2 regions of the Actinoplanes missouriensis 431 genome follow, and region 1 is predicted to be linked to the other one. Evidence: riboswitches for the same ligand, from Rfam matches in the RefSeq annotation. Region 1 holds a riboswitch; the other holds the start of a gene.
What was found. Region 1 has a riboswitch for cyclic di-GMP ahead of AMIS_RS32585 (Calx-beta domain-containing protein). Riboswitches for the same ligand answer to the same signal wherever they lie in the genome.
Positions count from the first base shown of each region.

Region 2: another riboswitch for cyclic di-GMP. It lies ahead of AMIS_RS03290 (hypothetical protein); the one in region 1 lies ahead of AMIS_RS32585 (Calx-beta domain-containing protein).

Region 1 is NC_017093.1:7,134,119-7,148,546, reverse strand. It holds gene AMIS_RS32600 (ABC transporter permease) at 1-49, shown strand, start outside; gene AMIS_RS32595 (sensor histidine kinase) at 82-1,365, shown strand; gene AMIS_RS32590 (response regulator) at 1,362-2,036, shown strand; cyclic di-GMP riboswitch class I at 2,381-2,460, shown strand; gene AMIS_RS32585 (Calx-beta domain-containing protein) at 2,475-5,426, shown strand; gene AMIS_RS32580 (ABC transporter ATP-binding protein) at 5,552-7,615, opposite strand; gene AMIS_RS32575 (ABC transporter ATP-binding protein) at 7,612-9,468, opposite strand; gene AMIS_RS32570 (TetR/AcrR family transcriptional regulator) at 9,462-10,301, opposite strand; gene AMIS_RS32565 (alkaline phosphatase family protein) at 10,512-12,203, shown strand; gene AMIS_RS44390 (Acg family FMN-binding oxidoreductase) at 12,449-13,543, opposite strand; gene AMIS_RS32555 (GNAT family N-acetyltransferase) at 13,694-14,239, shown strand; gene AMIS_RS32550 (adenosylcobinamide amidohydrolase) at 14,311-14,428, shown strand, end outside.
Region 2 is NC_017093.1:679,524-693,951, reverse strand. It holds gene AMIS_RS03330 (uroporphyrinogen-III synthase) at 1-240, shown strand, start outside; gene AMIS_RS03325 (GTP-binding protein) at 374-994, opposite strand; gene AMIS_RS03320 (DUF742 domain-containing protein) at 975-1,337, opposite strand; gene AMIS_RS03315 (roadblock/LC7 domain-containing protein) at 1,383-1,790, opposite strand; gene AMIS_RS03310 (sensor histidine kinase) at 1,787-4,702, opposite strand; gene AMIS_RS40205 (YML083C domain-containing protein) at 5,360-7,207, shown strand; gene AMIS_RS03300 (ribonuclease domain-containing protein) at 7,319-7,738, shown strand; gene AMIS_RS03295 (IS701 family transposase) at 7,805-8,932, shown strand; cyclic di-GMP riboswitch class I at 9,324-9,398, shown strand; gene AMIS_RS03290 (hypothetical protein) at 9,427-9,855, shown strand; gene AMIS_RS03285 (DUF5305 family protein) at 9,963-12,083, shown strand; gene thiC (phosphomethylpyrimidine synthase ThiC) at 12,056-13,579, opposite strand; gene thiD (bifunctional hydroxymethylpyrimidine kinase/phosphomethylpyrimidine kinase) at 13,653-14,420, opposite strand; gene AMIS_RS03270 (thiamine phosphate synthase) at 14,417-14,428, opposite strand, start outside.

The sequences.
Region 1 (14,428 bases):
ATTGGTGCTGTGCCTGATGACCTTCCGGTGGAACAACAGCGAGAAATGAGCTCCCCGGAAGCGGTATCTGGTAGTGCGGGCTTGGGAAGTACGGGTGCGGGAAGTACGGGTGCGGGAAGTACGGTTCCCGCCACCTGGATCTGGGATCTCTACTTCGCGGTGATCGCGGCTGCTGTGCTGGCCGCAGTCGTCATCGTGGACGGTTTCTCGTCGCTGGAGCGGGGCGTGGCACTGGCCGCCCTGACCGCGATGATCGTGCTGCACGTGGTGATCGGCCGGCCGCTGATCCTGCGGGACTATCCGGACAACACCAGCCGGGTCGTCCTGCTCGTCCAGCTCACGCTCTTCGCGATCGCCATCTTCGCGGTGCCGCTCTCCACCTGGCTGATGTTCGCGGTCATCCCACTGATCTTCCAGATGGTCACGGTACGGCTCGCCATCGTCCTGATCGTGGTGACGAACCTGGTCCCGCCGGTGGCCGACCTGCTCAACGACCCGGAGGGCAGCGTCGGGCTGGACCTGGTGATCGCGGCGATCTCCACCGGCGCCGGCATCTGCATGGGTCTCTGGATCATGCGGGCGCTGGCGCAGAGCGACGAGCGGGCCGCCCTCATCGTCGAGCTGGAGGCGAGCCGGGCCGCGTTGGAGGCCAGCCGGGCGGAACTGGCGCGGCTCTCCCACGAGGCCGGGGCGGCGGCCGAGCGCAACCGGCTGGCCGGCGAGATCCACGACACCCTCGCACAGGGCTTCACCAGCATCATCACGCTGGTCCAGGCCGCCGACCCGCAGCTCGCCGACGAACGTCTGGCGCTCGCCGTGCGTACCGCACGGGAAAACCTGGCCGAGTCGCGGGCACTCATCGCGGCTCTCTCACCCGCCGCGCTGGCTTCCGCTTCACTTCCCGAGGCGGTACGCCGTCAAGCTGCCCGATTCAGCGAAGAGGCGGGTGTGCCGTCCACGGTCCGGGTGACGGGTGAGCCCCGTGACCTACCGACGCGGGTGGAAGTGGTGCTGCTGCGCGCGGCACAGGAGGCGCTGACGAACGTGCGGCGGCACGCCGGGGCCACCGAGGTCGGTGTGGTGCTCGCCTATGCGGCGTCGAGTGTGCGGCTCGTCGTCCGGGACGACGGGCGGGGCTTCGACCCGGCCGGCGTCCGGTCCGCGGGTGGGGGTGGCTTCGGGCTCTCCAACATCCGGGCGCGGGCCGCTCAGGTGGGTGGTCAGGTGGCGGTGCGTAGTGGTGGCCCGGGTGCTGCTGCTGCCGTGGGTGGGGCTGCCGTGGGTGGGTCTGCCGTGGGTGGGGCTGCCATGGGTGATGCTGCTGCCGTGAGCGGCACGATTATCGAACTGGAGATTCCCGCGTGATTCGGATCCTGCTCGTCGACGATCACCCGGTGGTGCGGATGGGGCTGCGCGGCATGCTCGACGCTGAACCGGACCTCACCGTGATCGGGGAGGCGTCGTCGGGCAGTGAAGGGGTGGCTCTGGCGCTGGCCGAGCGCCCCGACATCGTGCTGATGGACCTGCGGATGCCGGACGGCGACGGGGTGGAGGCGACCGCGCAGATCCTGGCTGGTCAACCCCGTGCGGCTGGGGCCGGTCCGGCTGGGTTTGGTGCCGCTGAGTCCGGGGGCGGCTCGCCCGTGCGGGTCATGGTGCTGACCACTTATGAGTCGGACCGGGACATCCTGCGGGCCATCGAGGCCGGCGCGTCCGGATACCTGCTCAAGGATGCGACGCCTGCCGAGTTGGCCGACGCGGTCCGGGCGGCGGCGCGGGGGGAGACGGTGCTCGCGCCGAGCGTCGCGTCGACACTGGTGCGTCAGGTCCGTACCCCTGCTCCTCCCGCTCTTTCCGCCCGGGAGACCGAGGTGCTGAAGCAGGTGGCGGCCGGGCTCACCAACGCGGAGATCGGCAAGCGGCTGTTCATCTCGGAGGCGACCGTGAAGACGCACCTGCTGCGGATCTTCAACAAGCTGGGGGTGGCGGACCGGACGGCGGCGGTGACCACCGCGATGCGCCACGGTCTGCTCTAGTCCTTTCCGCTGGCTCTCTTTCCGCTGGCTCTCTTTCCGCTGGCTCTCGTTCTGCTGTCTCTCTTTCTGTTTCTCTCCTTCTGTCTTGCTGTTCTCCTGTCCCGCGGGGGACTGCTGTGCTAGTTGAGGGCGATTCGACTTAAAAACCCGTTCTGCCGGTAAGGGGACGATAGGCCGGTTAGATTACGGAAGGCGCGACCTCTTGCTGGAGCACGATTCGGTCCTGTCGATTCAGTCCTGTCGATTCAGGGTTGTCGATTCGGGCTTGTCGATGGTCCAGCATTGCGCTGCTCGAACCGGTTCCCCGGTGCCTGAGCGGCCCCTTCGACGGCCGGCAGGCGCGGTACCCGAACAGGCAAACCCGTCGCGAGGCGGGGACGCAAAGCTAGGGGCCTCCCCGAACGGAGGTAGCCCAGCCGCCGAAGGAGAAAGAAACACATGCGCTATCCACAAGCCCATGCGGCCAAGAGCGGCTCGATTCCGTTCGCGCTGCGTGGTAAGAAATCCATGCGGACCGCCCTGTCCGTTGCCGTCGCGGGTGCCATCGGCCTCGTGCCGGGTGTGTTCATCGCGACGCCGGCCCTGGCAGCGGCCGGTGACTACTCGATCGCGGCTGGATCCGGCACCGAAGGTGGCACGGTCAGCCTGCGCATCACCCGAGCGGGCAAGGCCACCGCCAACGACCCGGCGTTGCCGGCGGAGAAACTGACCTGGTCGACGATCGCTGACGACACCCCTCAGGCGAACCAGGCCACTCCCGGCACCGACTTCACCGCTGTCGTCAACGCCGCGGTCAGCTTCCCGGTATGGGACAGCACATCACCGCAGGTCAAAACCATCACCGTGGCGACGAAGCAGAACACCGTTGACGAGGCCGACAAGACGTTCAAGGCCTCCATCGTGGCCGTGGTCGCGGCATCGGACAACACGACCCCGACAGCCGCCGCCATCAGCCCCGCCAACGCTGTCGGCACGATCATCGACGACGACAGCCCGACCTACACGCTCATCGCGACCCCGGCCGCGACGGTCCGGGAGGACGTCGCCAGCGTCAAGGTCCGGGCGACCATCCCGACCGCGACCGTCGGCGATGTCACCATCCCGATCAAGACCGAGGACGACACCGCCAAGGCAGGGCAGGACTACGACGAGTTCGACGCCGACCTCACCATCACGGAGGGTGCCACCTACGGCGAGATCACGATCGACCTGATCGATGACGACCTCGACGAGGACGACCAGCAGAGCTTCTGGGTGAGGGGCTTGGCGGGCACCAATGTCAGCGGGACCCAGTCGACTCGGATCAACATCCTGGACGACGAGGCCACCTCGAAGATCACGCTGGACGCGCCGGTCGGCGCGGCCTCGGAGGGTAACCCGCTGGTCTTCCCGGTGACCCTCGACCCGAAGTCGGAGCGAGCGGTCTCGGCAAGCTGGTCCACCGGAACGGCGAAGCCGGCGACCGGGCACGGCGTGGCGGCCGCGGGCACTGACTTCACAGCTGTCACCAACGGCACGGTGGCGTTCGACGCGGACTCCGCCACGCCGAAGGCGCCGATCAGCGTCAGCACCCTCACCGACAGCATCGACGAGGCCGACGAGGACCTGGCGGTCACGGTCTCGAATGCCACGAACGCCACGATCGTCAGCCCGAACACCCGCAACGGCACGATCACCGACGCCGGCACCACGCCGGGGCCGCAGGTGGAGCTCGTGCCGGGTGATGTAATGGAGGGCGGGGTCGGCACGCCGCGGTCCCGGACCTTCACGGCGCGCCTGACCAAGGCCTCCGGCCAGGAGCAGAAAGTCCAGTACGAGGTCAGCTCGGGCATCTCTGGCACGGCCACGGCGGACGAGGACTTCACCGCCGTCGCACCCGGCGCCCGCACGATCCTGACGTTCGCGCCCGGTGAGACGGAGAAAACCTTCACCGTCGACGTCATCGGCGACGACATCGACGAGGGCGACGGCGAAACCTTCGCGATCACCTTGACCGACGCGCACATCAGCCGCTTGCAGGCGGGCAAGGCACTCGGCGAGAACACGATCACGATCAAGGACGACGACGACAAGCCGACGTTCCGGTTGACGAACAAGGCCATGACCATCCCGGAGGGCGACGGCCCTTCCGCGGCGCTCCTCGAGGTTCGGCTGTCGAACCCGAGCGCCGAGGACATCGACTGGGTCGTCGAACCGGCCACCGACCCCGGCACCGCGGTCGAAGGCGGCGCGGGCGCCGGCTCGAACGACTACACGGTGCTCGGCCCGGTCATGGGCGCCGGCACCATCGCGGCCGGAGACACCACCGGTTACGTGCTGGGCATCATCAACGGTGACAGGGTCTTCGAGGCCGACGAGACGGCCCGCTGGACAGTGGGGCTCGACGACGCCGAGACCGACGCGACCGGAGTCACCGAGACCGGCATCCTCACCATCAAGAACGACGACATGCCGCCGGAACTCGTGGTCGACAACGCGACGGGCGAGGAAGGCAAGACCATCGCCCTGACCGGCACCACGGCGGGTGTGGCGCAGGGCGAGACACTGCTCAACGTCAGCCTGGCGGGCGCTGCGAACGGGGGTCACCAGGCGGCCTCGGCCACTGACTTCGCGCCGCAGTCGTTCGTCGTGAAGATTCCGGCGGGTACGCCGGCCGGCGCCACGATCCCGATCGGCGACGTGCAGATCACCGAGGACGAGCTGAAGGAGTCGAGCGAGACGATCCGCGTCTCCGGCACCGGCTTCAGCGGCACCGGTTCGGTGAAGGACGGCTGGATCACCATCGCGGCCAGCGATGGTGGCGAGCCCGGTCAGCCCGGTGAGCCCGGCGAGCCCGGCGAGCCGGAGCCCGGTGCGCCGACCGTCTCCACGCCGAGCGCCTCGCTGAACGGCGGCGGTACCGCGACGATCACCGGTAAGGCCGCGGCGAACGCCCGGGTCGAGCTGTGGGGTGTGCCGTTCGGCTCGGACGAGGAGCCCAAGCGGCTCAAGGCCACCACGGCCAACGCGTCCGGCCAGTACTCGCTCACGCACTGGATCGGCCAGGGATACATCTTCCACACCAGGGTGGGCGACCTGAAGTCGAAGGAGATCGCGGTCCGCGTCAAGCAGAACCCGGTCTTCACGCTGACCTCGCCGAGCAAGGGTTCCTTCACGGTCACGGTCACCGGTAACCCGAAGGCCGCCGGGCAGGACATCATGGTCCAGAGCTACGTCAGTGGCGCCTGGAAGACCGTCTACAAGGGCAAGACCGGCAGCAACGGGGTCTACACGCGCACGGTCAAGCTGGACAGCGGCAAGGCGCTGACGATGCGGGGATTCGTCGCCGGTGACACCGGGATGGGTCTGCTGGGCAACTACAGCACCGCCAAGAAGGTCACGGTGAAGTAAGTCCTCATCTTCGGACTACAGAAAGCGGGGGTGGCCGACCGGCCACCCCCGCTCTCTTGTTCCGCTCCGTCCGCTTCCGCTCAGTCGGTTTCCACTCAGTCCACTTCCACTCAGTCCACTTCCACTCAGTCCACTTCCACTGCGGCCTGGGCGAACTGGGCCGAGTAGAGCCGGGCGTACGCCCCGTCCGCCTCGATCAGCTCCTCGTGGGTGCCCTGCTCGACGATGCTGCCGTTCTCCATCACCAGGATCACGTCGGCGTCGCGGATCGTGGAGAGCCGGTGCGCGATGACGAAGCTGGTCCGTCCGGTCCGCAGCGTGTTCATGGCCCGCTGGATCAGCACCTCGGTACGCGTGTCCACCGAGCTGGTGGCCTCATCGAGGATCAGGATGCTCGGCTCGGCCAGGAACGCGCGGGCGATGGTGATGAGCTGCTTCTGGCCGGCGCTGACGTTCGAGCCCTCCTCGTCGATCTTCGTGTCGTAGCCGTCGGGGAGCATGCGCACGAAGCCGTCGACGTGGGCGGCCTCGGCAGCCCGCACGATGGCCGCGGTTTCCGGGCTGTCCGCCCCGACCACAAGATCTGGGCTGCTCTTAAACTCTGGACCCGTCTTGAAATCGGGGCTGGTCTTAAAATCGGGGCTGAGCTTGAAATCAGCTCCGTACGCCAGGTTCTCGGCGATGGTTCCGCCGAAGAGCCAGGTGTCCTGGAGGACCATGCCGATCTGCTCGCGCAGCTGCTCACGGGGCATCGTTGCGATGTCCACACCGTCCAGCGTGATCCGCCCGCCGGTCACCTCGTAGAAGCGCATCAGCAGGTTGACCAGGGTCGTCTTGCCGGCGCCGGTCGGGCCGACGATCGCGACGGTCTGGCCGGGCTCGACCGAGAGCGAGAGGTTCTCGATGAGCGGCTTGTCCGGCAGGTAGCGGAACGAGACGTTCTCGAAGGTGATCCGGCCCCGGACCTTCCCCGTCGCGGGCATGTCCACGGGCTCGGGGTCGGGACTCTGCTCCGGCGCGTCGAGCAGGGCGAACACCCGCTCGGCCGAGGCCACGCCGGACTGCACCAGGTTCGCCATGCTGGCCACCTGGGTGAGCGGCTGGCTGAACTGCCGGGAGTACTGGATGAACGCCTGAACCTCGCCGAGCGACAGGGTGCCGGACGCGACCCGCAGGCCACCGACGACCGCGACCAGCACATAGTTGACGTTCGAGATGAACATCATCGTGGGCTGGATCAGGCCGGAGATGAACTGGGCACGGAAGCTCGACGCGTACAGATGGTCGTTGTGCTCGCGGAAGGTCTCCGCGGCCTCCTTCTGCCGTCCGAAGACCTTGACCAGCGTGTGCCCGGTGAACATCTCCTCGATGTGGCCGTTGAGCCGGCCGGTGGTCTTCCACTGGGCGACGAACTGCGGCTGGGACCGCTTGCCGATCATCGTGGTGAGCCAGATCGACACGGGCACGGTGACCAGCGCGATCAGCGCCAGGAGCGGGGAGATCCAGAACATCACCCCGAGTACGCCGACGATCATCAGCAGAGCCGTGACCAGCTGTGCGAACGTCTGCTGAAGGGTCTGCGCGATGTTGTCGGTGTCGTTGGTGGCGCGGCTCAGCACCTCGCCGCGCGGCTGCTGGTCGAAGTAGGAGAGCGGCAGCCGGGCCAGCTTCGCCTCCACCTGGTTGCGCAGGTCGAAGACGGCGGTCTGCACGACCCGGGCGGTGAGCCGTCCCTGCAGGACGCCGAACACCCAGGCGAACACGTAGACGAGCGCGACCCAGGCCAGCACATGCGACAGCCGGGTGAAGTCGATGCCCTGGCCGGGCACCGCGTCCGATCCGACGAGGACGTCGGCGATGCCGTTGTCGCCACGGGCACGCAACCCGGCGACCGCCTCCTCCTTGGTGACCCCGGCCGGGAACATCCGGCCGATCACACCATTGAAGATCACGTCGGTGGCGTGGCCGAGCAGGTACGGACCGAGCACCGAGAGGGTCACGCTGGCGATACCGAAGGCCAGCACCGCGCCGACCAGGGCGCGCTGCGGCTTCAGCAGTCCGAGGAGGCGTTTCGTGGAGCCCTTGAAGTCCTGGAGCTTCTCCGGCGGTCCACCCGCCATCATCATCCGGGCGGCCGGCGGTCCACCACCCATGGGCCGCGGTTGCGGGCGGTTCTCTGGAGATGTCATCGGGTGACCGCCTCCTTCTCGGTGAGCTGCGAAAGGACGATTTCCCGGTACGTGGGGTTGCTCTCCATGAGTTCGTCGTGCGTCCCCGTGCCGACCACCTTGCCGTCGTCCAGCACGATGATCCGGTCGGCGTCGCGAATCGTGCTGACCCGCTGCGCCACGATCACGACGGTGGCCTGCCGGCCGCCGCTCGACTGGTTAGTCTCACCGGTCAGATTCGTCTCACCGGTCTGGTTCGTTTCAGCGGTGAGGTTCGTTCCAGCGGTGAGGTTCGTTCCAGCGGTCAGGTGTTCGGTTAGTGCGGCACGCAGCGCGGCGTCGGTGGCGTAGTCCAGCGCCGAGAACGAGTCGTCGAAGAGGTAGATCTCCGGCCGGTGCACCAGCGTGCGGGCGATCGCGAGCCGCTGCCGCTGGCCGCCGGACACGTTCGTGCCGCCCTGGGCGATCGGCGCGTCCAGCCGGCCCTCCATCGCCTCGACGAAGTCCTTCGCCTGCGCGATCTCCAGGGCCTCCCAGAGCTCCTCGTCGGTGGCGTCCGGATTGCCGTAGCGCAGGTTGGACGCGATCGTGCCGGTGAACAGGTACGGCCGCTGCGGGACCAGGCCGACCGTGCGGGCCAGCAGGTCCGGGTCCAGCTCGCGGACGTCCACACCATCGACCAGGACCGAACCGCTCGTCGCGTCGAAGAGCCGCGGCACGAGGTTGAGCAGGGTGGTCTTGCCGCTACCGGTGCTGCCGATGATCGCTGTCACCTCACCGGGACGTGCTATCAGACGTACCCCCGAAAGCACCGCGGCCTCAGCCCCCGGATAGCGGAAGTCGACGTCCCGGAGCTCGAGTTCGCCGTGCCGCGGAAGCGTGGTGATCCCGGTGCCCGACGGACCCCCCGTGGGCGGCGTCACGCTGGAATCGGTGTCCACGACCTCCTTGATGCGCTCGGCGCACACTTCGGCGCGCGGGATCATCATGAACATGAAGGTGGCCATCATGATCGACATGAGGATCTGCATGAGATAGCTGATGAACGCGGTGAGCTCGCCGACCTGCATGCCGCCGGAATCGATCCGGTGGCCGCCGAACCAGACCACCGCGACGCTGGAGATGTTCACGATCAGCATGACCGTCGGGAACATCAGCGCCATGATCCGGCCGACCCGGAGCGAGACGTCGGTCAGATCGGCGTTCGCGACGCCGTACCGTTCCCGCTCGTGGTCGTCCCGGACGAACGCCCGGATCACCCGGATACCGGTGATCTGCTCGCGCATCACCTGGTTGACCCGGTCGAGACGGACCTGCATGAGCCGGAACAGCGGGCGCATCCGCGCGATGATCAGGCCGACCACGGTGATCAGAATGGGCACGATCACCAGCAGCAGCGAGGAGAGCGGGACGTCCTCCCGCAGCGCCAGCACGATGCCGCCGACGCACATGATCGGCGCCGACACCATCAGCGTGAACGTGAGCAGCACCAGCATCTGGATCTGCTGCACGTCGTTGGTGGTCCGGGTGATCAGCGAGGGCGCGCCGAACTGCCCGACCTCACGGGCGGAGAACGTCTGGACCCGGTCGAAGATCGTGGCGCGCAGGTCGCGGCCGACGGCCATCGCGGTGCGGGCGCCGAAGTAGACGGCGACCGCCTGGGCGGAGATCTGCAGCACGGTGATGCCGAGCATGCTGCCGCCGATGCGCATCACGTAGCCGGTGTCGCCCTTGACCACGCCGTTGTCGATGATGTCGGCGTTGAGCGCGGGCAGGTAGAGCGTCGCCAGCGTCTGCAGGAACTGGAAGAGCACCACGAGGGCGATCGCAGTTCGGTACGGACGCAGGTGGACGCGAAGTAGTTTGATCAGCACGGTGTCTGATCCCCCCGGTCCGTTTCGGTGTTGTGGGTGTGGGTGTCGGTGTGGGTGTGGGTGTCACTGCTGGCAGGGCTGTCGCCGGTCAGGATGGTGCGGGTGTCATCGCTGGTCAGGATGCCGTCGAGCAGTAGTGCGGCCAGGTCCTCGCCGTGGAACGTGCCCGGCTCGCCGAACGGGCCGAAGGCGTCGGCGCCGCAGTGGAGCAGGAGTATCCGGGCGGCCCGATCGGGGGAGACGCGGAGGCGGGCGGCGTCCGGCACGAAGATCTCGGCGACCGCGGCGTGGAGTTTCTGCCGGGACGACATCATCCGCTGGTGAGCGTCCTGATCGTGCCCGGCCGGTTTGCCGGTGCCGGGCTCGGGCGGGCTCAGGATGAGTTTGCGGGCGGCGCTCATCAGGTGGGCGTGCTCGGTGAACCTGGCGTGGATCAGTTCGGCGGTGCGGGCGACCCTGTCGCGCAGGTCCGTGGCAGGATCGATGGCGGCGAGTGCGTCAAGCGTGTACTGCGGGTCCAGCGCCTTGATCACTGAGCAGACCACGAGCTGGCTCTTGCTCTCGAAGACGCCGAAGATCGTGCCCTCGGCGACGCCGGCGGCGTGGGCGATCTGACGGGTGCTGACGTCCAGGCCGTGTTCATGCAGCAGAGGGATGGTCGCCGCGATGAGAGCTGCCCGGCGCTCCTCGGGCGCCATGGCGGGGACGCGCCGGCGCCGGTTCTCGGTGCTCTCAGTACGGGTGATCTCAGTACTGGTGATCTCAGTGCGGGTGCTTTCGGTGCCGGTGCTCTCCGGGCCCGTGGTGGCTTCCGTGCCGGGCGTGCTCTGCATGTCGGTCACTGTAATGAGCGAGCACTCACTCATCCACTGACTTTTGTCACGGGCGTGGTTTTTGCTGTAGGCGTGCCCTTTGCTGTAGACGTGGTCTTTTTGCTGTAGACGTGGCCTTTTGCTGTAGACGTGGCCTTTTGCTGTAGACGTGGTCTTTTGCTGTAAGCGTGGCGTCGAACCGGATCGGGTGAAGGGGCGTATCTACAGAACGTGAGCAACGAAAAGCCGTACCGGCGGGTTGTCAGGCACCTGACCACCGGTTTCGCAGCAGTCCTGGTTTTCCTGGCACTGATCGTGCCCGATCAGATCTTCCGGCTGCCGCCCGGAAACTCGGTCTTCACTGCTCTCCTGCGCGTCCCGGTCGAGGCGCTGATCGCCGGAGCGATCCTGCTCCTGCTTCCGGATCGGGGGCGTCTCGGCCGGGTCCGGCGACCCCTCGCCGCCACGCTCGGCGCGCTGCTCGGCCTGCTCACCGTCGTGAAACTGATCGACATCGGGTTCTTCGCCGTTCTCGCCCGCCGCTTCGACCCGGCCCTGGACTGGATCCTGGTCGACGACGGCTTCAACTTCCTGACCGATTCGGTCGGCAAGCCCGCCGCTATCGGCGCGGCCGCCGGCGCCGTCGTTGTCGCCGTCGTCCTGGTCGCCGGGATGACGTGGGCCGTCCTGCGGCTGAACGGGGTCCTCGGCACCAACCGTCCCGGGCAGCGGCGTACCTGGGCGGTGCGCGGACTCAGTGCGGTGGCCGCCGCCTGGATCGCCCTCGCGGCGCTCGGCACCCAGCTGATCGGCGGCATTCCGGTCGCGTCGCACACCGCCGCCGAACTCGCCGCGCACACCGCGCTGGCGCTGCCGAACGACCTGCGTGACCGGAAACGGTTCGCCGAGGAGGTCGCGGTCGACGCATACCGTGGCCGGCCCGCCGACCAGTTGCTCACCGGGCTGCGGGACAAGGACGTGATCATCTCGTTCGTGGAGAGCTACGGGCGGGACGCGCTGGAGAACCCGCAGTTCAACGGCGCGGTGCTGGACAGCCTCACGGCGAACAGCGCCCGGCTAGCCGAGGCCGGCTTCGCGGCACGCAGCGGGTACCTCACCTCGTCCACGGCGGGCGGCGGCAGCTGGCTGGCGCACGCCACGTTCCTGTCCGGGCTCTGGATCGACAACGAACAGCGCTACCGCAGCCTCGTCTCCTCCGACCGGCTCACCCTGACCAGGGCGTTCGGGAAGTCGGGGCACCGCACGGTCGGTGTCGAGCCGGGCATCACGTTCGCGTGGCCGGAAGGGCAGTTCTACGGGTACGACCACATCTACGACTCGCACACGCTGGGCTACAACGGGCCCGCCTTCAGCTGGTCCACGATGCCTGATCAGTACGTGATGTCGGCGTTCCAGAAATTGGAGTACGCGAAGCGCGACCGCAACCCGGGCCGGCTGCTCGCGGAGATCACGCTGACCTCCAGCCACACCCCGTGGGCGCCGGTGCCCAGCATGGTCGACTGGGACGCGGTCGGCGACGGCAGCGTGTACGGCCCGATGGTCACGGGCGCCGAGTCACCGCAGAACCTGTGGAAGCAGAGCGACCGGGTCAGGAGCGAATACGCCCGCTCGGTTGCGTACTCGCTGGACAGCCTGCTCGGATACCTCACCCGGTACGCCGACGACGACATGGTGATGGTGTTCCTCGGCGACCACCAGCCGGCGCCGGTCGTGGTCGGTCAGAACGCCACCCGCGACGTGCCGATCACGATCGTCGCCAAGGACCCGAAGGTTTTTGATCGGATCGCCTCATGGGGCTGGAGTGACGGGCTGAAGCCGGCCCCGGATGCTCCGGTCTGGCGGATGGACACGTTCCGGGATCGGTTCCTCGCGGCGTACGGGCCGGAGGGGGATCCGCACTGACATCCGCACTGACATGACGTCCGCACTGACATGACGTCCGCACTGACATGACATCCGCACTGACATGACATCCGCACTGACGTTTCTTCCGTGGGCTCTTCAGCCTTTCTCCACCCTGGACCGGCCGGCCACGACGCCCCGTGGCCGGCCGGTTCGCCCTTTGCGTACGAGGCGGTGACTGTCCGGGCTCTCCGGCTGGACGCTCAGCCGACGATCATCAGCCGACGATCATCAGCCGACGATCGTCAGTCGACGATCTCGATCACCTGGCCGGCGGGCAGGCGGGGCGTGCGGGGCGGCGCCGAGTGCGCCGGGTCAAGGCTGCCGAGCCGGAGCGCGAGGAACGGGTAACCCACGTCACCGAGCATCCGCCGCAGGGCGAACCGGGTGGACGGGATCTCCACGGGACCGCTGAGCGGCAGGAGGCTCACCGCCTGCTCGGCGGCGGTCAGCCACAACCGGCTCAGCGCCTCGCCGCCGCGTAGCCAGTCGACGCCGTCGTCACCCGTACCGTAAAGAACCGCGTATGTTGCTCCGCGGTCGTGCCCCTCGCCGGCCGGAAGCGTCCCAGGGGCCTGGAAGTCGCGCTCGGCGACGGTGGTCAGAGGCAACTCCTCGGGAAGTGCGGAAGCCGGGATGCCGGTGTCGTCCGAGCGCTCGCCGCCGACCCAGGTCGCCATCTCGGCGCGCAGCCGTTCGTCGGTGTCCTGAGCCTTCTGCGCGTGCTCCACTGCCACCGCGAGTTCGAGAACCTGGTCCCGGTCGAGGACGTGCAGGCGGGCGCCGGCCTCCTCGGCTGCCTTCACGAGGAAGGACAGCGTGCTCTCCGGGATCGCGTCGTCGGTGACCGTGCGGCGGTCGGTGCGCCGGACCTGCAACATCTGGAAGTGCCGGGTGGCCTCGGGGCGGATCGCCTCCCGATCGGTCGGCTGGATCACCGCGAGGGGTTCGTCCACCCGGCGTCCCGGGCTTTCCTGTTCTGCCGGGCTTGCCTGGTCTGCCGGGCTTGCGTGGTCTGCCGGGCTTGCGTGGTCTGCCGGGCTTGCCTGGTCTGCGGGGCTTGCCTGGTCTGCCGGGCTTTCCGGGCGGGTCACCTCGTAACGCCAGCCCTCGGCGTCGAGCGCGACCTGGGCGTGGTGCAGGGCCGTGCCGCAGCTGAGCAGCAGCATCCTGCCCTCCGGGTCCTGCTCGGTGAGCTGCCGCTCGGCGACACCGAACAGCTCCAGCCGGCCGTCACGCACCACCCAGCGCCACGGCTGCGTGTTGTGGATCGAGGGAGCGAACCGGGCGGCGTCAGCAGCCTGCACCAGAGCTTTCTTGACCTCTTCCGCGTTGCTCATGACCCCAGTATTCCCGGAACCATGGCCTCCTAGTACGGCCTTGCGACCCTACCCGCGACCCGGGTTGCACTCGGTTACCAGTGCTCGGGGGTCCCGGTGCTCGGGGTGCCGGTGCTCGGGTGCCGGTGCCCTGTTCTTTAGTCTGCCCGGGTGTTCTCTATTGATCTCGGCGACGGTGCTCAGCTGCGGCCGCTCGAACCCTGGCAGGCCGAAGAGTTCCTCGCGCACATGGACCGGGCCCGGGACCTCGTGGACCCGTGGATCCCGTGGGCCAGCATCAGCACCGATCTGGCGACCGCGACCGCGACGCTGCAGCGCTATGCCGACAAGCAGGCCGCCGACACCGGGCGTCTCTTCGGGATCTGGCATCAGGGGACACTGGTCGGGGGCACCATGTTCGTGGCCTTCGACGCGGTGTCCGGGAACTGTGAGATCGGCTGCTGGCTGGAGCCGGCCGGCACCGGTCACGGGCTGGTCACCAAGGCGGTCCGGGTGCTGATCGACTGGGCGTTCCGGACGCGGGGGATGCAGCGGGTGGAGTGGCACTGCGATCCGCGGAACGGGGCCAGTTCCAATGTCGCGCGGCGGCTCGGGATGGAACTTGAGGGGACGCTGCGTTCCGCGTACCCATGGAAAGGCACCCGCCGGGACACCGAGATCTGGGCCATCCTTGCTGGTGATTGGGTTGCTGAGTAGTTGAGGGCTGGGGCGTGAATGAGGGCTGGGGCGTAATTGAGGGCTGGGGCGCTGAGTAGTTGAGTTCGATCATGTTGCCGGAGCCGTCCCTCTCCCTTCGCCGGGAGGACGGGCGGGATGTGCCGCTGCTGGTGTGGCGATTTCCGGAGCCGCTGCTCGCGGTGTCGACTGCTGTTCACGGCGGCGGGG
Region 2 (14,428 bases), 2.3 Mb from region 1:
GGCCACGCGGCGATCGTCGACGGCGAACTCCGCCCCCTGGCGCCGGCCCCGATGGCGGTCCTCCGCGAGCTCGCCGGTTCACCCGGACGGGTCCTCTCCCGCGCCGCGCTCCTGCAATCACTTCCGCGCGGCGCCGACGAACACGCCGTCGAGATGGCCGTCGCCCGCCTGCGCGCCGGTCTTGCCGTACCCGGTGTGGTCCAGACCGTCGTCAAGCGCGGCTACCGGCTTCCCGCCTGAAAATCACCCATCGGGTACGCCCGAAGCCCTCCCCAACCGCACCCGAGGAGTCCCCGAGAAGCCGCGCGGCCCGGGCGCGGGGCCCGGGCCGTCCGGCGACTTTCGCTACCGGAGCATGGCTGAGGTGGGCGGCTCAGCCGACCGGCGCGGGTTGATTTCCCTCATGCTCGGCGACGAGCGTGGCCATCGCGTGCTCGACCACCCCGATCAGCACCGCTTTCGCCGACTCCCGATGGCGCGCGTCGCACATCAGCAGCGGCACCCGGGGCGGAATGGCGAGCGCCTCGCGCACCTCCTCCGGCTCGTACCGGGGAGCGCCGTCGAAGCAGTTCACCGCGACGAGGTACGGCAGGTGCCGGTTCTCGAAGTAGTCCAGCGGCGCGAACGCGTCGGTGAGCCGCCGGGTGTCGACGAGCACGGCCGCCCCGACCGCGCCGCGGATCAACTCGTCCCACATGAACCAGAACCGGGTCTGCCCCGGTGTCCCGAACAGGTAGAGGATCAGGTCCTCGGCCATGGTGATCCGGCCGAAGTCCATCGCCACCGTGGTCGACTCCTTGCCGGGCACCTTCGAGGCATCGTCGATCCCCTCACCCGCCGAGGTCATCACGGCCTCGGTGGTCAGCGGGTCGATCTCGGAGACGGCACCGACGAGCGTCGTCTTGCCCACACCGAAGCCACCAGCGACGACGATCTTCGCGGAGGTGATCTCCGTGGGACGCGCTCCGGCCCCCTCAGAGCTTGCGTAGTCCACCCAACACCCTTCCCAGAAGATCCATCCGCTCCGCGAAACCGGTTCGCGGAGCGGCACTGTGCAGCGTCAAAAGCCCATCGGCGACCATGTCGGCGACGAGCACCCGGGTCACCCCCAGTGGTAACCGGGTCAGCGCCGCGAGCTCCGCGAGCGACTGCGCCTTCGGCTCGCACAGCACGGCGATGCGGTACTTGTCATGTCCGGCGAACCGCGCTTCCTGTACGGCCGCCCCGCTCGCGACCAGGACCGCCTCGATCGGGATGTCCCGGATCGGCTCGGTCCGGCCGCGGGTGACCGCGTACGGCCGCACCAGGTTGCCCCGGGGATCGTGCGGCTCTGCCATGTCGCGGTCACCTCGTCCCCACCGGAGGCCAGCGGCCCCCGGCGTCTAGTAACTGACGGCCTCGCGTGGCGCCGGCGACAGTGCCGCGCCGACCCGTTCCACCAGCAGAGCCATCTCGTAGCCGACCTGGCCGACATCGCAGCTTCGCGCCGCCAGAACAGCCATCGACGAACCGTCGCTGATGGACATCAGGAAAAGATAACCGCTGTCCATTTCGATGATGGTCTGTTGCACCTGTCCGGCATTGAACATCCGGGACGCACCGTCGGTGAGGCTGACCACGCCGGAGGTGATCGCCGCGAGCTGGTCCGCCCGGTCCGCTGGCAGGTCACGCGAGGAGGCCAGCAGCAGCCCGTCCGCCGAGACCGCGATCACGTGCGCGATACCGGCGATGCTGTCGGCGAAGTTGCTGAGCAGCCAGCCCATGTCGTGCATGGTGGGGGGCCTGGTCACTGTTCTTTCTCCTTAGGAGCATGTGTCGCTGTGACGGCGGATTCGGCAACGCCGTCCGTCCGCCCTCGTTGCACCCCGCGGTGGTACGAGGACAGCAGTCCCCGGACCTCCTCCGGGTTGCGACGGTGTTGGGTCCGCGCTGTGTTCTCCACACCGCCGGGCACCAGCTGCGCCTGCGGTATCCGTTTGGGCAGCCCGGACCGGGTGGTTCCGGCGTCCTGTGGCACGGCCGCGGCCATCGCCCGCTGCCAGCCGTCGTCGGCCGTGGTCCGCCACCGGTCCTCAGCGGCCTGCCGAGGCCTCGGAACTGTAGCCGCCGCCGGAGCACCCGCCGGAGCCGAGACGGGCGACCCGGAAACCGGGAACGCCGAAACCGGCGGCGCTGACATAGGCGCGGACACGGGCGGTGCTGACACGGGCGGCGCGGAAACCGACGACGCGGAAACCGACGACGCTGATACCGGCGGCGCGGAGACCGGCGGCATGGCCACCCTCGGCATCGCGGCCGAAGGGGCGGAGACCGGAGGAGCGGAGGCCGGAGGAGCCGAGACGGGAGATGCGGCGACCGGCGACGCGGCCGGGGCCGAAACCGGCGCCGGCGGAGGCGCGTAACCCGCCGTCGGCATCCCCACCTGCCCGTGCACGTCCGCACTCCGATCGAACCAGTTGTGCTGCATCTCCAGCTGAATCTTGTCGTCCAGCAGAGCTTCCGAGCCCGGCCGCGTTTCCGGGGCCGCCGCGAAAGCGCCCGGAGGCGTCTCCACAGCCGGCACGAAGGCCCCCGCGAAACTTTCCGCAACCGGCGCGGGCGACCCCGGCGCCCGGGTCGGCAGAGGCGGCCGATCCGGCGTGGGTGCGAGATCCAAATCGGACGCCGGTCCACTCAGCGACACCGGCTTGCGGAACACCGGCTCGGCCGGCATCGCCACACTCCGGACCGGTGGCCGCGCTTCCGGCCGCGCCGCCGGGAAGCCCGTGCCCGACGGGACCGGCGGCGGTCCCGGCCGGGTCCAGCTGGCCGCCCGCTGAGGCGCGGCCTGCGTACCCGGCAGAACCACCACATCAGCCGGCAACGTGATCTCGGCGATCGTGCCGCCCTCGCTGCCCGGCAGCAGCTCGACGCCGATCCCGTGCCGGGCCGCGAGCCGTCCGATCACCGCGAAGCCCATCAGCCGGAACGCGCTGACGTCCACTTCGGACGGCTCGGTCAACCGGCGGTTGATCAGCTCCATCTGGTCGGCGGAGATGCCGAGTCCACGGTCCTCGACCTGGACCACGGCGTGGTCACCCACCCGGCCGCCGTGCGCCATCACCACGGTCGACGGCGGGGAGAACCGGGTCGCGTTGTCGAGCAGCTCGGCGATCAGGCGTACCACGTCGTTGACGGACGCGGCCGAGACCAGCACGTCGGTGTCGATCGAACCGAACTCGATCCGGTGGTAGAGCTCGACCTCGGACTGCGCGGCCCGGATCGCGTCGATCAGCAGCGCGTCCTCGCGGCGTGGCGAGCCGACCTCGGCGCCGGCCAGCACCAGCAGGTTCTCGTCGTTGCGGCGCATCCGGGTGGCGAGGTGGTCCAGCTCGAAGAGGCGGGCGAGCCGCTTCGGGTCCTCCTCCATCCGCTCGATCTGGTCGAGCTCGCCGATCATCCGGTCGACCAGGTTCTGACTGCGCCGGGCCAGGCTGAGGAACATGGTCGAGACACTGGTCCGCAGCGCGGCCTGCTCGGCCGCGACCCGGATCGCCTCCCGGTGCACCATGTTGAAGGCCTCGGCCACCTGGCCGAACTCGTCGTTCTCGGTGACCGGGATCGGGTCCCGGGTCTGCGCGACGATCCGGTCGACGCCGCCCTCGCCCAGGTTCTCCACGTCCTGCAAACGAGTCACGGCCTCGGGAAGATCCCGGTTCGCCACCGCGAGCGCGCCCTCCCGCAGGCGCCGCACCGCGAGGTGCATCGAGCGGCCCAGGTAGATCGCGACGATGACCGCGGCCAGCAGCACGAGCAGCACCAGGACGAACTCGACGGTGGCCCGCCGGGAGGTGTCGCTGCTGCTGTCGCGCGCGGTCGCGACCACCTGCTCGTCGATCTGCGACTCGGCCGCGCCCAGCAGCCGGGTCACCGTGCCGAAGGCCTCGACGACATCGTTCGGCGCGGTTCCGGCGAGCCCGCCCGACGGGGTGGAGAGCGTGTCGGCGCGGGTCACGGCCTCGTCCTCGGCCACGGTCTCGACCAGGGCGATCTGCTGCGGGGTCGCGACCGACCGGAGGTCGGCCAGGGCCTCCCGGCGGGTGGCTTGCGCCGCGACGATAGCTTGCTGCCGATCGGCGTTCAACCCCCCGCTGGTACGGGCTACGAACGTCACCGTCGCCTGCGTGGCAGCGGCCGTCTCGATCCGGCTGAAGGCGGCGAGTGTCCGCAGGCCGTCCGCGACGGGTCCCGGTTCGGCGATCCGGCTCACCGTCGCGGTGAAGCCGCCCATCCCGGCGATCGCGTCCCCGTACCGCCCGGCGGTCTCCGGCACCGTCGCGGACCGGTCGGCGACGGTCCGGCGCAGTTCCGGCAGGGCGCGCAACGCGGTGTCGGCCTGGGTGAGCCGCTGGTCGACCATGGCCGGGATCCCGTCAACCGCGGCACGGCGGGTACCGACGACCTGTGCCTGTGCGTCCACCGCCTTGACCGCTTCCCGGTACCCGGTGTCCGCGGCGTCCGGCACCGCGAGGTACGCGAGCGCCGCCATCCGCTCGTCGTGCAGCAGACCGGTCAGCCGGGAGAGTTCACTGCCGAGGCTGGTCAGGTCGGCCACCCGGCCGGCGTCAGTGGCCCGCTCGCCGACCTCGCCGAGCCGGACGGTCGCGAGGATCAGCACCGCGGCCAGCGGCAGGAAGAGCAGGGCGGCGAGTTTGGCGCGCATGCGCGCGTCGCGAAGCCGCGGAAGGCCACGTCGTGCAGCCTGGGCCGAGGATCCCGTGCTCACGACATCTCCTTCGTGGTCGTCCCCGCTCGGCTCCGACAGATCGGCCGGCGCGCCGGGGGCCGCGGTCCGGCCCCGTCCGGTGCCCGCAGCAAAGCCCGCGCCGATTTCGGCACGGCGGCGATTTCATCAGAACGCCGGACCGTTTGGGAAGCCTGGAACCTCCCGGAAAATGCTCGGCTGTCCGGGTGGAAACCGGACCGGAACACGAAGCGCAGCAGCGACATACGGTTTGACGTGCGCGAATATTCCACCCGCGACCTTCCGTGAAGTCACCGTCACCGTTCCAGCCACTGAGATTTCCGTCCCGTGACCTTGCGAAGGTCTCACGTTCGCAAGGTTTGGCACGATGCGACGGACTATTTGTCCGCCCTTCCAACCACCCCACCGCCGCCCAAGAACGGACTGAAGGCTGCCTGATCAGTGTCCACTGCAGACGGTCGGCGTGGCAACTGACCCGTACGTCGCCCTCCAGTAACCCACAGTGACGCCTGCCATAGTTACACAAATCGATGTTGATGATCGAGACTTTAGGGTGTCTTAATAAGCGGCCTCCGGACTGGCGTGTCGGCCTGGCCATTCCGTAACGTGCGCGGCATGGCATTTTGGAGCTGGGTGAAGCTGCTGGCCACCACCACGGCGGCGGCAGCCGTGGTCGGTGCGGGTCAGCTCGGCCTCGCCTACGGGCTCAGCATGGTGCGCCTCGATCGGGACCTTGACGTCACAGCGAGTGATCAGTGGACGTCCCAGCTCGCCTGGGTCGCCTGGATCGCGATGACCGCCGCCGCGATCGGCGCCGTCGTCGGCACCGGCTTCCGTCCCCGCTGGCGGTCCCAGCCGGTCGGTGCCGGTGGCGCGCTCGCCGTCGGCCTCGCGTCCGGCCTCGGCGCTCTCGTGGTGCTGCCGCTGACCATGCAGCCGGCCCGCTCCGCCCAGGTCGCCGGCGTCGACCCGGTCTTCGTGATCGGCGTGTGCGCCGGCCTCGGCGTCGCGGTCGGCATCTTCGCCGCCTGGGCCGCCGCCGCGCGAGCGGTCGTCCGGTGGAACATCGCCGCCCTCACCGTGCTCGTCTGGGTGATCGGCCTCGTCGCGGTCACCCCGTCGCTGCTCCCCGGCCACACCGCGGCCCCGGTCCGCCTCGGCGTGCTGGAGGGCGATTTCCTCCCGGCCGTGGTCAACGACCGCACCCCGTTCGTCACGATGCCGCTGCTGGCGCTCTTCTCCGGCCTGATCCTCGGCCTGATGGCGCGGGGCCGCCGGATGCCGACCTCGGCGGTGGCGCTGACCGGACTGGCCGGTCCGGCGCTGCTCACCGTCGCCTACCTGATCGCCGGTCCGGGCGAGAGCAGCGGCTTCACCTTCAGCCCGTACTGGTCGGCGATGTTCGCCGCCGGCGCCGGCGTCCTCGGCTCGGTGCTCGCCGTGATCATCCGAGGCGCGCCGGAGCGGGCCCACGACGACGAGCAGTCGACGGCCACCGCCGCGTCCCGCGCCACGTCCGGCGCCACGTCACCCGGCGCCGCCCTGGGTGACACCGTCCCGGGCAGCATCGCCTCCGGCAACACCGCTTCGGGTAGCGCCGCCTCCGGCAACACCGGTTTGGGCAGCACCGCCTCCGGCAACATCGCTTCGGGCGCCACCGCGCCGACCGGCAGCGACCTCGGCCCCGCCCCGCTGCCCCGGCGCGATCAGGCCGCCCCTTCCGTACCCGGTCAGTCCGCCATCGCCGCCGCGGCGGCCGCCGCCGCGCAGCGTCCGGACCCGCAGCTCCGCCCCTCGGACACCGGCGTCGTCACCGTCGCCGACCGCCCGCACCCCCTCGCCGACCTGGCCAACCAGGCCCCGGCCAACGCGCCCAACTCACCCTTCAATTCGGGTACGGGCACGCCGTTCGGCCAGCCGCCCCAGTCCCCCGCCCGCTTCTCCGGCCCGCCGCAGCAGAGCCCCGGCCAGCACAACCCCGGCCAGCAGAACCTCAGCCAGCACAACCCCGGCCAGCAGAACCCCGGGCAGCACAGCCCGGGCCAGCACAGCGCCCACCAGGGCCCCGGCCAGCAGAGCCCCGCACCGCGTTTCGCCGGCCCGGCGCCCCGTTTCTCCGGCCAGCAGGAAGCCCCCTCGCAGTTCTCCGGTCAGCAGGAGGCCCCGTCGCACTTCTCCGGCCGGCAGGAGCCCGCACCCGCACCCCGCCGCGGCTGGCGCGGCCGCCGGCAGGCCCCGGAGAACCCACCGGCCTCCCCATCCGGCTCGTTCGACGGTTTCGCGACCGGCAACCCCGGCCCCCGGACCGGAATCGACACCGCCGAGCACCCGCGCATCACTCCGGCGACCGCCCGTCCGCCGGTGGTGGAGCCGACCTCGATCAGCGGCCCTCCCCCGCAGCGCGGCGCACAGGGCCAGCAGGACGAGTACGTCAACTGGGTGAACGGCCTGGGCGGAGCGTGAAGCGTTACCCAACTCCGGTGAAATGATCGGACCGGGAGGTACCACCACCCTCCCCCCACGGTGACGATGGTCGATGTCCGGGTAATCCCCCCACGGCATCGGAGTCCGATCATGATCACCCGAATCGGCCGCTTACTCTCCGGCCTGGCCCTGGTCCTCGCCCTCTCCGGCACGGCACTGGTGGCACCCGCCGTCGTAGCCCCGACCAACACCGACGCTGCCCAGGCCGCGGTCTACAACAGCTGCACGATCAGCCGCTGCTCAGCCGCGCGCACCGCGTACAACGGCTGGAAGTCCCTCAACTGGCCGACGAGCGCCGGCTGGTATGCCTGGCCGTACGGCAACTACAACTACACCGGCGGCACGTTCTACAACCGCGAGGGCCAGCTCCCGTCCGCCTCCTACGGCGAATACGACGTCTACTCCCGCGCCCGGGGCGCCTCCCGCGACGCTTACCGCATCGTGGTCAACCGCAGCACCCGCGTCGCCTACTTCACCCCCGACCACTATGTGACGTTCTACAAGCTTTAATACTGCAACGGCACTCAGCAGGCGATACGTATAGATGATCGGCTCGTTGCCTGTTGTGTGACGTCGATCGAGTTTGATCAGTGGTCGAGTGAACTGGACCGGTTGCATGCCCGGTTCGCGGACCGGTTCACCCGCGCGGAGCCGCGGCGGCGGGCCCGGCAGTATCTGTCCGGGCTGGTCGCCGGCCTCGATCGTAAGAACGGCTGGACCCTCGCCGAGCAAGCCGGTGACCTGTCACCGGACGGGATGCAACGCCTGCTGCGGTGGGCCGACTGGGACATCGACGCCGTGCGTGACGAGGTCCGGGATTACGTGATCGAGCACCTCGGTGATCCGAATGGTGTGCTGATCATCGATGACACCGGGTTCCTGAAGAAGGGCGTGAAGTCCGCCGGGGTCGCCCGGCAGTACTCGGGAACCGCCGGCCGGATCGAGAACTGCCAGGTCGGTGTCTTCCTGGCCTACCGCTCGACGCGCGGGCACGCGTTGATCGACCGGCAGTTGTATCTGCCGGCGGCGTGGACCGATGACCGGGATCGCTGCCGGGCGGCAGGGATCCCGGACGAGGTCGGCTTCGCCACGAAGATTGAGATGGCCCGGCAGATGCTGCAGCGGGCGTTCACCGCGGGGGTTGCGGCGGCGTGGGTGACCATGGACGAGGCCTACGGTCAGTCGAAAGCGTTGCGGGTCTGGCTCGAAGAGCACGACCAGCCGCATGTGGTGGCGACCCGCTGCAACGACGACGTGGTCACCACCAGCATGGGCCGCGCCCGCGTCGACGAGCTGATCGCATCGCTGCCGGGCCGGGCCTGGTCGCGGATCTCGGCCGGTCCCGGGGCTCACGGACCGCGGGAGTATTGGTGGGCGCGGATCCCGATCCGCATCTGCTGGCGGCCCGGGCGTGGGCACTGGCTGCTCGCCCGGCGCAGCATGAACACCGGGGAGCTGGCCTACTACGTCTGCTACGGCCCGCGGAAGACCCGGCTGATGGACCTGGCCCGCATCGCCGGCACCCGATGGGCCGTTGAGGAATGCTTCCAGCAGGCCAAAGGTCAGGCCGGCCTCGACGAATACCAGGTCCGGGACTGGCGGGCCTGGTACGCGCACATCACCTTGTCGATGGCCGCTTACGCCTGGCTCGTCGTCGCCCGGACCCAGACCGCGCAACAGCAAACAGCACCGGTGACGACATGATGATCGGCTACACGGTACCGGAGATCCGGCGCCTGCTCGCCGCACTGTTCGTCCGCCACCACCAGCCCAAACACATCTGGTGGTGGTCACGCTGGCGACGACGACGCCAACACCAAGCCCGCCTCAGCCACTACAAACGCCGCGGCTACCCACTCAGGTGAAGTGCCGTTGCAGTATTAAGCCCTTCCCGGGTACGCGCGGCGACCGTCCCCCGGACAGCCGCCGCGCACGGTTTCTCCTCCCGAAAAAACGGCCGCGCGCCCCTCTAGCACCCGAGCTGCACTCAGGCGCGAAAACCTCGAAAAGGACGCCGGAAAAGTGGCTGCTAACGCTTAGCCCGGGGAGCCCACGACCGAACAACCTGGCGTAAGCGAGATCGAGCAACCCGCTCGGCCGACAAGAGCAAACCCGGCGCAAGCCGGGGACGCAAAGCCACAGAGCCCATGAGGCTGGCTGGGCTACCGACCTTGGGGAGAACCTTCTTAATGCGCAACATGATGCAGCTTCTTGGTGGAATCGCTGTCGCTGGTGTCGTCGCGGCCGGAAGCACCGCCTTCACCGCCTCGGGCGTCACCAACTCCGGCGGCTTCACCAAGATTGCCGGTGGTGGCACGACCACGATGACCGTGGAAGGCGCGGTGCTCAACTCGGCTGCCCTGGTTTACGACGCCACGGACGGCAACAAGGTCGTCGGCGCCACCCTCAACGTCGCCGGCAGCAACGGCACGACGCTGAACACCACCACGTCGGTGATCACCGGAACGCTGAAGGGCACGAACAACAGCGGCACGACGAGCTCGACCTCGGCCCTCACCTGCACCTGGGGCTCGACCACCATCTGGAACTGCGTAGTCGGCAACGCCACCACCGGCTACATGACCGCGGTGACCGATCTCGACGTCAAGGTCCAGCCGGGCATCTGATCCTAGAACCGCCTCGAACGGTCATCCCGAGATGACACCATGGCTGCTACCACAGCTGTGAGTCGTCACATCGCGGAGTAGCCATCCCGAGGTTCCGACGTATCGCCATGGCCGCCATCCTCGTGATGGCGGCCATTGGTGCGTGGGCGGTCAGCACCCAGCGACTCTCCTACGTCATCACGCACGGCGTCAGCATGAACCCGACCTACTACGCCGATGATCTGGTTTTTCTGATCAAGTTCGATTCCTACGAAGTCGGGCAGATCGCCGCATACCATGGGACCGGAGGCATAGAGACACTCCACCGCATCATCGGCGGCGACGCCCTCACCGGCTATGTCTTCCAAGGAGACAACAACCCCGCTATCGACGCGATCGAACCCACCGCGAACGAGCTCATCGGCCGCGCGGTCTTGCACGTCCCCAAGGGCGGAGTGTGGCTGAAGCCTCTGCTCAGTCCGACCGCGCTCGGGATGTTCGGGTTCATGATCGTCGGCACCCGGGCAGCCGCGGTGAGATCCCGCCGGGACATCCCGCGCGGCCGGCAGAAGAAGAGGACGAAGAGCATGTCCGGCCAAGGCGGCTCCTGGGCGGTGGTGATGACCGTCGCCAAGGCGGTCAGACGGCTCCACCCGGCGATCTGGGTTGTCGCCGTGCTCTCCGTCGTGCTGGCCGTCTGCGGGCTGCTGTTCGGGGTGCTCGGCTGGATGAGGCCGGCCACGCAGACCACCGACTCCTCGGTAGAGGCCGGTGAGTCGATGACCTTCTCCTACTCTGCGGACGTGCCGCGCAGCGCCGCCTACGACGGCACCACGGCGTACTCCCCCGACCCGATCTACCGGAATCTCGCGGAGTTCGTCGTCCTGCGGATGGAGTATCTCGGAAAGCCCGGAACTGTCGAGGTGAGTGCCCGGCTCTCGACTCAGACGGGCTGGCATTCGACGGTTCAGCTGGCTCAGCCCAAGGAGTTCTCCGCACAGCGCTTCACCGGGACCGTGTCGCTCGATCTCGACGGGCTGGACGAACGGGCGCAGCGAGCATCCGAGGCCATCGGCACCGACATCGGAGCGGTCACGGTGTCGGTCACCGCGCGAGTCAGCCATGCCGACGGATCAAGCTTCGAGCCATCGGTGAGCTTCGGCCTCACGAACATCCAGTTGGCTCTCCTCGGCGGAGCCGAGAGTCTGGTGGTCAAGCGGTCGGCCGCGACATCCGGCGGCGGGACCTTTCCCCGTCAGATCTCGCTTTTCGGCACGGATCTGTTCACCGCCGGACAGGCACGTAGCTGGGCGGTGAAGTCGCTGCTCGTCGCGCTGGTCGGCATCGCTGTGGTCGCCCTGCTGGCCTTCCGCCGGGTTCCGCTGAAGAACCGGGAACAAATCCAGCGCCGCTACCCCCACCTGCTGGTCCCGGTGGAGCCGATGGCCAGCCCGCCCGGCAAACCGGTCGTCATCGTGGACAGTTTTCCGGCGCTGGTGAAGCTCGCCGAGAAGTACGGGCAGATGATCCTCACCTGGACCCGGCCGGACGGCGCGGACGATTTCGTGGTTCGCGACGACGGGGTGACCTATCGCTACCGGATCATCCCGGCGAACGTCACCCCGGAACCGCAACCCGAACCCCGGCCCGCCTCGCACCGCCGCCCCTCAGCCCGCAAAGCCACCGGGGTGGCAAAGGTAGCCGCACCCCCAGCCGCTCCTCCGGCCGAAGCCCCGACTCCCGCTCCACCTGCGGCCGAGACCCCGGCCCCCGCCGCGCCCGCAGCCGAAACGCCGGCCCCCGCAGTTCCTCCCGCCGAAGCGCCGGCGTCCGAGGAAAAACCCGCAGAGACCCCAGCCGACAAACCTGCAGAAAAGCCTGCGGAACAGCCCACCGCAAAGGCCCCCGAAAAGCCGCCCGCCGAGAAGCCGGAGCCCTCACAGGACGCGGCCCCCGCGCCAAAGCCCCCCGCCAAGCGAGCCCGCCGCCCCCGTAAGAAGGCCGAGCCCGCGAAATCGGAGCCCACCCCCGACGAGACCGACAGCAAACCACCCCTCCAGCGCCCGATCCGCCTCAAACCGGAAGCCGAGCGCAAGGCCATGGAAACCCTCGGCGAGCTCAACAAATCAGTGGGTGGCGCCCCGAAACCCGAGGGCTCCGAGCCCGAGGCACCCCACGAGCCGATCTACGACTTCCTGCCGAAGCACCCGGAACAAGCGGATCAGGCCGACGGTGCCACCGGCAGGTAAACCCGGCCACCCGCCTCCACGAACTCCGACGATTTGGACTTCATCCCCGCCGCCCGCAACTCATGGCTGATCCGCATCGAGCAGAACTTGGGCCCGCACATGGAACAGAAATGCGCGGTCTTTGCGGGAGCCGCCGGCAGCGTCTCATCGTGGTACGCCCGAGCCGTCTCCGGGTCCAGCGCCAGCTCGAACTGGTCCTCCCACCGGAAGTCGAACCGCGCCCGGGACAGCGCATCGTCCCATTCCTGCGCGCCGGCGTGCCCCTTGGCCAGGTCAGCCGAGTGCGCCGCGATCTTGTACGCGATCATCCCCGCCTTCACGTCCTCCTTGTTCGGCAGGCCGAGGTGCTCCTTCGGGGTGACGTAGCAGAGCATCGCCGTCCCGAACATCCCGATCATCGCGGCGCCGATCGCGGACGTGATGTGGTCGTAGGCGGGCGCGATGTCGGTCGCCAGCGGCCCCAGCGTGTAGAAGGGCGCCCCGCCGCACAGGTCGACCTGCAGGTCCACGTTCTCCTTGATCTTGTGCATCGGCACGTGGCCGGGGCCTTCGACCATGACCTGGACGTCGTACTCCCAGGCGATGTGGGTCAGTTCCCCGAGGGTGCGCAGCTCCGCGAACTGTGCTTCGTCGTTGGCGTCCGCGATCGACCCGGGGCGCAGGCCGTCCCCGAGCGAGAACGTGATGTCGTACTCCCGGAAGATCTCGCAGAGCTCGCGGAAGTGGGTGTAGAGGAAGTTCTCCCGGTGCTCGGCGAGGCACCAGGCCGCCATGATCGATCCGCCGCGGGAGACGATGCCGGTGACGCGTTCGGCGGCGAGCGGCACGTGCGCGAGCAGCACCCCGGCGTGGATCGTCATGTAGTCGACGCCCTGTTCGGCCTGCTCGATGACGGTTTCCCGGAACAGCTCCCAGGTCAGCTCGAGCGGGTCACCCTTGACCTTCTCCAGCGCCTGGTAGATCGGCACGGTTCCGATCGGGACGGGCGAGTTCCGTACGATCGCCTCCCGGGTCTCATGGATCCGCGGCCCGGTGGACAGGTCCATCACGGTGTCGGCGCCCCACCGGGTGGCCCAGGTCAGCTTCTCCACCTCCTCGGCGACGGACGAGGTGACGGCCGAGGTGCCGATGTTCGCGTTGACCTTCACGAGGAACCGCGAACCGATGATCATGGGCTCGGACTCGGGGTGGTTCCGGTTGGCCGGCAGCACCGCGCGACCGGAAGCGATCTCGTCGCGCACCAGCTCGGGGGTGACGCCTTCGCGCACCGCGACGAACTCCATCTCGGGCGTGACGATCCCGGCGCGCGCGGCGGCGAGCTGGGTCTGCCCGGTCCACCACGGTTTGCGCAGCGGCGGCAGCCCGACGAGCGGATCACTGCCCGGACCGGACGTGTCGTAGAGCCGCACCGGCGGTTCGTCCCCGGTCAGAACCACCTCGGTGAACGGCACGCGGATGTCCGAACGGGGACCGTCCACATAGGTCTTACGTCTCACGGCAAACCTCCACGAAATTGGATAAAAACGGCATGACACGGCCGCGAAGGATCAGCGACAGTGCTGCCGGAACTCAGAGGGACCAGGCGAAGTGGTCCAGCGGCCCGGGTCCCGCCCCGAGCTGCCAGGAGGCGCCGCCGCGCAGACCGCGATACACGTAATCCTTCGCGGTCATCACCGCTTCCGGCACCGAGTCGCCCGCGGCCAGCCGCACCGCGATCGCCGACGAGAACGTGCAGCCAGACCCATGGTTGTTGCGGGTCTCCACCGGCGAGCCCCGCAGCACGGTGGTCTCTCCCGCGACGTGCAGGACGTCGACCGCAAGTTCACTTCCGGTCACGACCACCCCGCGTGGGCCGAGCTTCGCGAGCTCGGCGGCGGCTTCGGCCATCTCCTCGGCCGTTTCGATCACCCGGCCGAGGAGGGCGCCGGCTTCGTGCCGGTTCGGCGTCAGCACACTGGCGTACGGGAGGAGCACTCCCACCACAGCCGAATCGGAGAGCCGGCTTCCGGCGGTCGCCACCATCACCGGATCGATGACCAGATGGGGCAGGTCGCCGGCCCGTTCCGCGATCACTTTCGCCACCGCCGGATCGGACACCATCCCGACCTTCACGGCCGCCACCGGCAGATCTGAGAGCACCGCGTCGAGCTGCGCCGCGACGATGTCGGCGGGCACCGCGTGGATCGCCGTGACACCCAGCGTGTTCTGCGCGGTGATCGCGGTGAGCACCGACGTCCCGAACGCCCCGAGCGCCGCGAACGTCTTGAGATCCGCCTGGATCCCCGCACCCCCACCGGAGTCCGACCCGGCGATGGTGAGCACCACCCGCGGCGTCACCACGCTCC